Regions from separate parts of the Gordonia sp. KTR9 genome, predicted to be linked through region 1. Evidence: riboswitches for the same ligand, from Rfam matches in the RefSeq annotation. Region 1 holds a riboswitch; the other holds the start of a gene.
What was found. A riboswitch is a leader RNA that binds a small molecule or an ion and turns the genes downstream of it on or off. The one in region 1 is predicted to bind glycine.
Positions count from the first base shown of each region.

Region 2: another riboswitch for glycine. It lies ahead of KTR9_RS06900 (L-serine ammonia-lyase); the one in region 1 lies ahead of gcvP (aminomethyl-transferring glycine dehydrogenase).

Region 1 covers NC_018581.1:3,023,818-3,029,596, reverse strand. The annotation lists gene garA (glycogen accumulation regulator GarA) at 1-291, shown strand, start outside; gene ftsR (transcriptional regulator FtsR) at 297-1,019, shown strand; gene KTR9_RS14480 (bifunctional nuclease family protein) at 1,181-1,693, shown strand; gene KTR9_RS14475 (MerR family transcriptional regulator) at 1,992-2,636, shown strand; glycine riboswitch at 2,666-2,767, shown strand; gene gcvP (aminomethyl-transferring glycine dehydrogenase) at 2,941-5,779, shown strand, end outside.
Region 2 covers NC_018581.1:1,354,357-1,360,135, forward strand. The annotation lists gene KTR9_RS06890 (hybrid-cluster NAD(P)-dependent oxidoreductase) at 1-71, opposite strand, end outside; gene KTR9_RS06895 (aromatic ring-hydroxylating oxygenase subunit alpha) at 80-1,396, opposite strand; glycine riboswitch at 1,630-1,723, shown strand; gene KTR9_RS06900 (L-serine ammonia-lyase) at 1,952-3,334, shown strand; gene KTR9_RS06905 (GntR family transcriptional regulator) at 3,345-4,085, opposite strand; gene KTR9_RS06910 (BMP family ABC transporter substrate-binding protein) at 4,249-5,232, shown strand; gene KTR9_RS06915 (ABC transporter ATP-binding protein) at 5,244-5,779, shown strand, end outside.

The DNA of each region.
Region 1 (5,779 bases):
AAGCGAGGACCCAACGCCGGGTCGCGGTTCCTCCTCGACCAGCCGACGACCTCGGCCGGCCGGCACCCCGACAGCGACATCTTCCTCGACGACGTGACCGTCAGCCGCCGTCACGCCGAGTTCCGCCTCGGCGACAACGAGTTTCAGGTGGTCGATGTGGGCAGCCTGAACGGCACCTACGTGAACCGGGAACCGGTCGACACCGCGTCGCTGAGCAACGGCGACGAGGTCCAGATCGGCAAGTTCCGCCTGGTCTTCCTCAGCGGTCCCCGCGACGAAGCAGACGCCTGACACCCGTGACGGCGTCCACGGCCCCCCGCGGCGAAGGATCGATGTCGATCGGCACGGTCCTCGCCCAATTGCGTGATGACTTTCCCGACATCACGATCTCGAAGATCCGATTCTTGGAGTCGGAGGGTCTGGTGACCCCGGAACGGGCACCGTCGGGATATCGGCGGTTCAGCCAAGCCGACTGCGATCGGCTGCGATTCGTGCTGACCGCCCAGCGGGATCGGTACCTCCCGCTCAAGGTGATCAAAGAGCAGCTGGACGCGATCGACAACGGGAACGGCGGCTTCGGTCCGGGCGGGACGCGGGTGCTGTCCGCGGCCCGCGGGACCGTGGCCCCGGCCACCGACTTCGGCGCCCGGGCCGGGCGCGTCTCCCGTGAGTCGCTGATCGAACGGACCGGAGTCGATTCGGCTTTCGTGACCGAACTCCAGCGCAACGGGCTGCTGATCGCCGGGCCGGCCGGGTTCTTCGACGAGGACGCGGTACGGCTCGTCGAGGCGGCGGCCGCCCTGGCCAGTTACGGCCTGGAAACCCGTCATCTGCGGGCGTTCAAGGTGTCCGCGGACCGCGAGGCGGGCCTGGTCGCCCAGATCGCCAACCCGATCGCCAAGGGCAAGGGCACGGGTGCGCGGGACCGTGCCGAAGAACTCGTGCGTGAGATCGCCGCGTTGTCGGTGACCCTGCACACGCAGTTGGTCAAGGCTGCCGTCAAGAGCGCGCTGGACTGATCTCCGGGCGCGCGGGTCGGTGTCCGGCGCGGTCGGCCGCACCGGACTGAACAGCCACGATCGTCCCAAACCGCCGCGAGTCGGCCGCCGCTGTCCACTCAGTCGGTGTAGCGTCGAGATCACTGAAACGAGCGCCGTACAAGGCGTCTGGGAGGTGCGAGATGAGCGAGATGCGTGTGGTGGGCATCAGGGTCGAACCCCCGCAGAGCCAGCCGGTGTTGTTGCTGCGCGAGGTGGAGGGCGAGCGCTATCTGCCGATCTGGATCGGGCAGAGTGAAGCGGCTTCGATCGCCCTGCGGCAGAAAGGGATCGAGCCTCCTCGCCCCTTGACGCATGACTTGATCGTCAATCTGATCAAGGAGTTCGGGCAGACCCTGCTCGAGGTTCGGATCGTCGACATGCAAGAGGGCACCTTCTACGCCGAGATGATCTTCACCGGCGACCTGCGCGTGTCGGCGCGGCCGTCGGATTCGATCGCGGTCGCGATGCGGGCCGAGGTCCCGATCATCGCCGACGAAGAGGTGCTCGCCGAGGCGGGTCTGCTGATCCCGGACGAGGAGTCCGACGAGGCCCCCGAGGCTCAGGCCGACGAGGTCAAAGAGGACGAGGTCGAGAAGTTCAAGGAGTTCCTCGACAACGTGTCCCCGGACGACTTCAAGGCGAGTGGCGCCTGACCGGTCGGCGCATCCCGTGCGACGGACCGCGCTCGTTTCCGACGCCGGGGGGCCAGATCACGGAACGGACACCGCCCGGTCACCATTTGTCTCGATCTCAAGTTGAGGTTGAGCGTGCTGGCGAGTCGCGTTGATCCTCCGTCATCCGCCGCATAGCGTCATCAGCGACATCGAGCACCGGACACGGGCCGATGAAGATGAATCGGCCGACCGGAAACAGCCTGGACCGCGTAGTGTGGACGTGGACGTCAGGCACTGTGGTGCGGCGTCCGATCCGAGCTTTGCGAGGGAGTCAGAAGTGGGCGATCGTCCGGTCGACAGCGAAACGACGTCGAGCGACCAGTCACCCGATCGTCCGGTGACCGAGCGTGTCGACACCGTCCCGACCCAGGGCAGTCTCGGCGACATCGCCCCGGGCCTGTTCCCGGACGACACGGTGCCCGACGAACTCGTCGGCTACCGCGTACCGAGCGCGTGCCAGATCGCCGGTATCACCTATCGCCAGCTCGACTACTGGGCCCGCACCTCGCTGGTCGTCCCGTCGATCCGTGGAGCAGCGGGCTCCGGGAGCCAGCGCCTGTACTCGTTCAAGGACATCCTCGTCCTCAAGATCGTCAAGCGGCTGCTCGACACCGGCATCTCCCTGCAGAACATCCGCGTCGCCGTTGACCACCTGCGCCAGCGCGGTGTCGAGGACCTTGCGAGGATCACGCTGTTCTCCGATGGCACGACTGTGTACGAGTGCACGTCGGCCGAAGAGGTCGTCGACCTGCTGCAAGGCGGGCAGGGAGTGTTCGGTATCGCGGTCAGCGGCGCGATGCGTGAGCTGACCGGCACCATCGCCGATTTCCCCGGAGAGCGGGCCGACGGTGGTGTCAGCGAGACCGCGCCCGAGGACGAACTCGCCGCGCGCCGCAAGAACCGCGCCCGTCGCACCGGTTAGTCCGCGTCCCGCGTAGACTGGGTCCGCGTCGCTACGCTGCGGGAGAGCGCCGAAGGCAGAGATGCCGGCGGCCGCCGAAGGAGCAACACCTCCCCGTCAAACTCTCAGGCACCCAGGACCGCGGTGGTGACGACGTCTCTGGAAAGTGACGATCCGTCGTCCGCCCACGGTGAAAGGTCGTCGCGCAACGCTGCGGGGCACCGAATCTCTCAGGCGTCACATCGGCTGCGGCCGACGACATGACAGAGGGGGAGGGTCAGCAAGCCGGTGCTCGCACCGGCGCCTGCGAGAGGTGCCCTCCACCGTGTCCATCACCGATGCGACCCCGTCCGACGCCCCGGACCCCGCCACAGCTGCCGCCGCCCAGGTGTCGGCCGCCTTCGTCGATCGCCATGTCGGTCCGGATGCCGACGAGACCCGGCGCATGCTCGAGGCGATCGGCGCGGCCTCCCTCGACGAGCTGGCCCACCGGGTCATCCCCGCGGTCATCGCCGACGAACTCGACTCCGACGTGCTCGGCGCCCTGCCCGAGCCGCTCAGCGAGAGTGCGGTCCTCGCCCAACTCGGCGACCTCGCCGCACGAAACACCGTTGCCCGCTCGATGATCGGGCTCGGCTACTACGGAACCCACACGCCCGGCGTCATCCTGCGCAACGTGCTGGAGAACCCGGCCTGGTACACCGCATACACGCCCTATCAGCCGGAGATCAGCCAGGGGCGTCTCGAGGCGCTGCTCAACTTCCAGACCATGGTGGCCGACCTCACCGGGATGGAGGTGGCCAACGCCTCGATGCTCGACGAGGCCACCGCGGCCGCCGAAGCGATGACGCTCATGCGCCGTGCGGGTAAGTCGAAATCGCCGCGCGTGGTCGTCGACACCGACCTGTTCCCGCAGACACGTGCGGTGATCGACACTCGCGCCGAGCCGCTGGGCATCGAGGTCGTCGAGGCGTCGCTGCATCCCGAGCTGCCCGGGTACGGACTGCCCGACGGGGAGTTCTTCGGGGTGATCCTCCAGGTGCCGGGCGCATCGGGTCGCGTCCTCGACGCCACCGCGATCATCGACGCGGCGCACGACCGCGGAGCGCTCGTCGCCGCCGGTGCCGATCTGCTGGCGATGACCCTCCGCACGCCGCCCGGCGAGCAGGGAGCCGACGTCTGCTTCGGCACGACGCAACGCTTCGGGGTGCCCATGGGCTTCGGCGGGCCGCATGCCGGGTACCTCGCGGTCGGATCGAAGCATGCCCGGCAGCTTCCCGGTCGTCTGGTCGGTATCTCCAAGGACGCCGATGACAATCTGGCCTACCGGCTCGCCTTGCAGACCCGGGAACAGCACATCCGTCGTGAGAAGGCCACGAGCAACATCTGCACCGCGCAGGTGCTCCTGGCCGTGATGGCCGCCATGTACGCCTCCTACCACGGCGCCGACGGCTTGCGCGCCATCGCGCGACGCACCCACGCGACCGCTGCCCGGCTCGCCGACTCGGTGGCGGCCGGCGGATTCGCGGTGGCGCACGCGAACTTCTTCGACACCATCGAGGTGCGCGCACCCGGGCAGGCCGATGCCATCGTGGCCCGGGCCCGCCAGGAAGGCATCAACCTGCGCCGGGTCGATTCCGACACCATCGGCATCGCCTGCGACGAGACGACGACCGATGCGGACGTGGATGCGGTGCTGCGGGCCTTCGAGGTCGCCGGCGTCACGCCGCGGGCGTTCGCGCAGCCGATCGAGAATCGCACCAGCGAGTTCCTCACCCACCCGGCGTTCAACCGGTATCGCACCGAAACCGCGATGCTGCGGTACCTGCGCGCCCTGTCGGACAAGGACATCGCCCTCGATCGCAGCATGATCCCACTCGGGTCCTGCACCATGAAGCTCAATGCCACCACGGAGATGGAACCCATCACCTGGCCCGGCTTCGCACAACTGCACCCGTTCGCGCCGGCCGACGACACCGAGGGAATCCGTGAGCTCATCACGACGCTCGAGGGCTGGCTCGTGGCGGTCACCGGATACGACCGTGTCAGTCTGCAACCCAACGCGGGGTCGCAGGGCGAGTTCGCGGGCCTGCTGGCGATCCGCGGGTATCACCTCAGCCGCGGTGACGTCGACCGGGATGTGTGCCTGATCCCGTCGAGTGCCCACGGCACCAATGCCGCGTCGGCGGTCATGGCGGGCATGCGGGTCGTGGTCGTCGGGTGCCGCGACAACGGCGACGTCGACCTCGACGATCTGCGCGCGAAGATCGACGCCAACGACGGTCGGGTCGCGGCGATCATGATCACCTACCCGTCGACGCACGGGGTCTTCGAACACGACGTCCGCGAGGTCTGCGGTGCCGTTCACGACGCGGGCGGACAGGTCTACGTCGACGGCGCCAACCTCAACGCGCTGGTCGGCGTCGCTCGACCGGGCCACTTCGGAGGCGACGTCAGTCACCTGAACCTGCACAAGACCTTCTGCATCCCGCACGGCGGCGGCGGACCGGGCGTCGGGCCGGTCGCGGTCCGGGAGCATCTCGCGCCCTTCCTCCCCGGGCACCCGCTCGCCGACGAATTGCCCGGCTCGGCGACCATCGCCGCCGCCCCGTACGGATCGGCGGCGATCCTGCCGATCACCTACGCCTACATCGCGATGATGGGTGCGGACGGCCTGCGGCGTGCGACGCTGACGGCGATCACCGCCGCCAACTACGTCGCCAAGCGGCTCGGTGAGCACTACCCGGTGCTGTACACCGGCGAGGACGGCTTCGTCGCCCACGAGTGCATCCTCGACCTCCGGGCCATCACGAAGGCCACCGGAGTCACTGTCGACGACGTGGCAAAACGGCTCGCCGACTACGGTTTCCACGCTCCGACCATGAGCTTCCCGGTGGCGGGCACCCTGATGGTCGAGCCCACGGAGAGCGAGAACCTCGACGAGATCGACGCGTTCTGCGACGCGATGATCGCGATCCGGGGCGAGATCGAACTCGTCGGACGAGGGGAGTGGCCCGTCGACGACAACCCGCTCCGCGGTGCGCCGCACACGGCGGAGTCGCTGGTAGGCGAGTGGGATCATCCGTACTCCCGGGAACTCGCCGTCTACCCGCAAGGCCTCCCGTCCGCGGGTGGCCGGGCGAAGGTGTGGCCGGCCGTCCGGC
Region 2 (5,779 bases), 1.7 Mb from region 1:
AACGTGAAGGTGGCCATGTCCCGGGTGGTGTCGGTCCGGGACACACACTGCAGGAAGATGTCGTCGGCCATGGTTGCTCTCATGCGCTCGCGGCGTCGGACGCGGTGCCGGTGGTCGGGATGTCCAGCCGACGGCGGAGCATCGTGACGTACCAGTTGACGAACGCCTCCACCTGGAACTCCGAGGGGCCGTAGGGTCCGGGAACGTAGGCGGGACTGCTGATGCCGCTCTGGGCGAGCGCTACCAGGTCGGCGTCCTGCTGATTTGTCGTCTCCCAGACGCCGGTGAGGTGGTCGAGGTCGTAGTCGACGCCCTCGACGGCGTTCCGGTGGACGAGCCAGGTGGTGCGGACCAGGGTCTTGTCGGCGGCGATCGGGATGACCGAGAAGACCAGTGCATGGTCGCTGGTCACGTGCAGCCACATGTTGGGCTGGAGATGCATCGACAACCGGCCGAGCCGCGCCTCGCCGATGTCGGTCAGCAGACGGCCGCAGGCGGCGGACCCGTCGAGGGTGAACGACTCGCCGGCGAGGTCGAGTGCTTCACGCTCGACATGGAAACCCGTTGGGCGCGTGTCGAGTTGCTCGATCCGAGAATGGGGGAGGTCGTGGCGGTCCCAGATCTCGACCTGTTCGGAGGTGACCCGGCGATACCGGTCGTACACCGGCCCGAGGCGCGACGGGATGGACCCGGTGTCACTGTACCCCCAGGTCGGGAAGAAGACGTTGAGGAGCTCGGGATGCCCGTCGCAGTGGTAACACTCGCGGTTGTTCTCCATCGTGAGTTTCCAGTTGCCGTCCTCGATGAGGTCGGTCTGCTTGGCCACCTTGGCTTCGGCGAGGCGATGCGGGGCCAGGTAGGGCTCGACGATCGCGGCGACCTCGTCGATGTCTGCCGGCGGGTCGTCGGCCAGACAGATGAAGACGAGCCCGGCGATCGACCGAACGTGCACCGACCGCAGCGAGTAACACGATCTGTCGAACCCGGGGGCCTGGGCGTCGGCGAACTCCAGGCGTCCGTCCATGCCGTAGGTCCACGAGTGGTAGGTGCACACGAACGTCCCGGTCGAGCCGCTCGGGTCGGTGAGCAGGCGGGCTCCCCGATGCCGACACACGTTGTGGTGGGCGCGCACGCGGCCGTCGTCGTCTCTGGCGACGATGACCGACCGGGTGGAGAAGGTGATCGTGACGTAGTCACCGGGCTCGGCGATCTCCGCTTCGGTGGCCACGAAAAGCCATGATTTCGAGAAGATCTCGTCGACATCGAGGTCGAAGAAGTCCCGGCTCACATAGAACGGGGCAGGCAGGCTCTGGCCTGCGACGCGATCGGCGATCAGGGTGCGGGCGTCGTGTTCCGGTGCCCGCGCGGCGGCATGCGCGACGGATGAAGCGGTCATCAGCAGTGCGGACCTCTCTGCACAGTCGTGGTCGGGTCGAGGGGAATGTGTTGCGGCGCAGGGTCTTCGGCCGTGGATTGGGTGACCTTCGGAGTCGGCCGGGTTCGACGTCGGCCGGCTCGGACATCTCCTATGTTGTTGCGCACTACGCAACGTACCGCGCCTTGTGCAACAAGTGTGCGGTCTGGGCCTTGCGCTGTCAAGCCGGACGTGCGACTGTTCTCCACGAGCCGCAGACGTGTGCGGGAGATCATCGCGGACGGCCGCGACGCCGAAGGAGCAACCGCCTCCCGGGAATCTCTCAGGCCCAGGTACCGCACACCGAGGCAACTCTGGAGACGAATCCGTCAACGCAGCCGGATTGACCGAAGGTGGCCACCACGGTGGCGAAAACTCTCAGGTGCACGGACAGAGCAGGGAGGGCGGTCGAGTGCATCACTCGTCCGAGATCGGTTGGAGTACAACAATGTCCACTCTCGACACATTCGCAGTCGATGGCGCCGACATCACGTCGGCCGCCGCCGAACATCCTTTCCGTCCGGCCGGGGTCCGGTCGTGACCGTCAGCGTCTTCGAACTGTTCTCCATCGGCGTCGGACCCTCGAGTTCGCACACCGTCGGGCCGATGCGCGCGGCGCAGCGGTTCGTGTGCGGACTGGCCCGGACGGCCGATCTGCCATCCGTGTCTCACCTTGAGGTCGACCTCTACGGATCGCTCGCCGCGACCGGTGCGGGGCACGGCACCCTCACCGCGGTGTTGCTGGGTCTGGAGGGGCACGAACCCGAGACCATCACCTCCGAGACGAAGTCTCTCCGGATCGCGGAGATGGAGCGAACCGGTCGCATCCGACTCGGCGGCCTCGTCGACCTGGCGTTCACCACCGACGACATCCGCTGCCATCCCGAGGTCATGCGGCCGCGGCACCCCAATGCGATGGAACTCCGAGCGCACACCCGTGACGGCGCCCGCCTGCCGGTCGCGCGATTCTATTCGGTCGGTGGCGGTTTCGTGGTGACCGACGACGAGTTCGACCGACCGGCCGACGGTGTCGCCGTGCCCCTGCCCTACGGGACGGCGGCGGAGTTGCTCGCGATCTGTGCCGACGAGGGCAGCTCGATCGCCGAGGTCGTTCTGCGGAACGAAACGGCCACCCGGTCGGCCGACGACGTCCGCAGCGGATTGCTGCACATCTGGTCGGTCATGGAGCGCTGCGTCCACCGCGGTGTCACCACCGACGGTGAGTTGCCGGGGGGCCTACGGGTCCGCCGTCGGGCCAAGCAGTGGCGAGACAGTCTGCTGCGTGAGGACCCGTTGCGATCGGCGGCCCACGCCGAGGACTGGGTCAACCTGGTCGCGCTCGCCGTCAACGAGGAGAACGCGGCAGGCGGTCGGGTGGTCACCGCGCCGACCAACGGCGCGGCCGGGATCGTCCCCGCCGTCCTGCACTACGCCCGGCGCTACACACCTGTCGGCCGGGCCGACCCCGACGACGTCACCGTCCGGTTCCTGCTGACCGCGGGGGCGGTCGGTGGCCTCATCAAGTCGGGGGCGTCGATCTCGGGTGCCGACGTCGGCTGTCAGGGTGAGGTGGGCTCGGCGGCGGCGATGGCCGCCGCCGGACTGGCCGAGGTGCTCGGCGGTTCGCCCGCGCAGGTGGAGAACGCCGCGGAGATCGCGATGGAGCACAGCCTGGGGCTGACCTGCGACCCGATCGGCGGTCTCGTGCAGATCCCGTGTATCGAACGCAACGCGATCTCGGCCGGGAAGGCGATCAACGCCGCGCGGATGGCCCTGCGCGGCAACGGATATCACCTGGTCAGTCTCGACCAGGTGATCGCCGCCATGAAATCGACCGGCCACGACATGAACGCCAAGTACAAGGAGACCGCGACCGGGGGACTGGCAGTCCACGTGCCGCTGGGGGTGGTCGAGTGCTGACGTAGGCCGATCACCTGCGCCGGCTCTTGGTCAGCGCCACCGGGTCGAGCACGCCCCGCGACCAGTGCGCGGCCATCGCCAGGCTGGCCGCGCGGCCGGAATGTACATGGTGGAACGCCGATTCGGCTGCCCGGTCGGGATCATGGGCGGAGATGGCAGCGAGCATCTCTTCGTGTTCGCGGCACTGGACGCTCGGATCTCGGTCCTTGGTCAGGTGGAACAGCCACTGCGTGCGGGCTTCCAGGGGGCCGAGGACGTTCTCCAGCAAGGGGTTTCCGGCCAGATCGACGATGATCGTGTGAAACCGTGAGTTGGCGGCGGCGATGGCCGGCTTGTCGTCTCGCGCCGTGGCGTCGCGAGCGATCTCCAGTTGGTCGGCGAGCGAGGCGAGCCCGTCCGGCCCGGCTCGCTCGGCGGCCAGCCGGGCAGCCAGCACCTCGAGGCTCTCGCGGACGTCGAACAGGTCGCGGACATCATCGGCGGTGAACGGCGCGACGATCGCTCCGCGGCGGGGAACCATGACGACGAGTCCGTCCTGTTGGAGTCGCTGCATCGCTTCGCGGAGCGGGATACGCGACACCTCGAGCTCCACGGCGAGGTCCCGCTCCACCAGCCGGGTGCCGGGCGCCAGCTCGAGGCCGACGATCCGCCCGCGCAACACCTCGTAGGCGACATCGCTCAGCGACTTCTTCGTCACGGCGTCACTCCGATCCCGCTCGCTGCGTTCCCGGCGGTCTGCGGCTCTGGTCACGGCGCTCCCTTCTGGTGGCGAGGGCCAGCGTACCCCCGTATCGGATAACGGTATACCGTTAACTGCTCCCTTACGGACGCGTAATCGGATGGAAATGAACGGCGCGGATTCTCTTCGTAACGGTATACCGCTACGAGGTAGCCATCCCGACCAGGAGAGATCCATGAAACGTACCCTTCCCATCGCATTGATCGCTGCCGGCGCGCTCGCACTCGGGGTGTCCGGCTGCGGGTCCTCCGGCTCGGCGGCCGACGACGGCACACTGTCCGTCGGTGTCTTCCTCCCCGGCTCGGTCAACGACACCGGTTTCATGGAGTCGGCGTACGCCGGTTACAACCGGATCGAGGAGCAGCTCGGCGATCAGGTCGACATCAGCTACGTCGAGCAGGTCGCGACCGCCGACTATCAGCAGGCCCTGCAGCGGTTCGCCTCCGAGAACGAACTGGTGATCTCGGTGGGTGGGCAGACCGACGCCGACCTGCGCAAGGTCGCGCCGCAGTTCCCGGACGTGACGTTCGTCGAGATCGGCGGCCCGGCCGATGCCGAGCCCATGGAGAACCTCGCATACTACGACCCCCAGCAGGCCGAAGCCGAGTTCGTCGCCGGGGCGGCGTCGGCGGCGGCATCGAAGGCCGGCACGATCGGGTTCGTCGGCGGCGTGGAGCTCCCCGCGATCGTGAACGCGGCGAAGGCCTTCGAGAACGGCGCCGAGTTCATCGAACCCGGCGTCAGGGTTCTCGCGCCGCAATATGTCGGCGACTTCAACGATCCGGCGAAGGCCAAGCAGGCGGCGGCGGCCGCCTACGCCGGTGGCGCCGATGTGCTGAGCCAGATCGTGAACCTCGGCAAGCAGGGCATCGAGCAGGCCGCGAGCGAAACCGGTAACAAGATCAGTGGCGGTCCCATCCCGGGTGACTGCACCAACCCGGTGTACAGCGGTTACGTCAAGACCGACATCGGCGCGGAGGTCGAGTACGCGGTGCGAGCGGTCCTCGACGGCACGTGGGAAGCAGCGCAGGTCCCGTTCGGTCTGACCAGTGACAAGGGCGGCACCGACTACGTCGTGTGCTCGACCGATCCGGCGGTGGCGCAAGCGGTCGAGCGCGCGAAAACCGCCATCGCCGACGGCTCCGTCGCGCCGTACTGAGGCCGACGACGATGACGAACACCGCGGATATCACAGTGGCAGGCGCGGATTCGCTGCTCACGCTCGACTCGGTGGCGAAGACCTTCGGTACGGTCCGCGCGCTCCACGACGTGACCATGTCGGTCCGTGCGGGTTCGGTGCACTGCATTCTCGGTGAGAACGGTGCGGGCAAGTCGACCCTGTGCAACACCATCTTCGGCACGGTGTCGCCCGACCGCGGCCGGATGATCCTCGCCGACGACGAATATCGTCCGCGTGGCCCGGCCGACGCCATCGATTCCGGGGTGGCCATGGTGCATCAGCACTTCTCGCTGATACCGACCATGACCGTTGCCGACAACCTCGTCCTCGGTTCCGGGGGTTTCCGGCCGCCGCTGCGGCGCCTGCAGGGCGACCTCGATCGGATCGCCGACGACTACGGTCTGAAGGTCGACCCGAGCGCGATGGTGAAGGACCTCAGTGTCGGTGCGCGGCAACGCGTCGAGATCGTCAAGTCGCTGCTGACCGACCCGCGCCTCATCCTGCTCGACGAACCGACGGCCGTCCT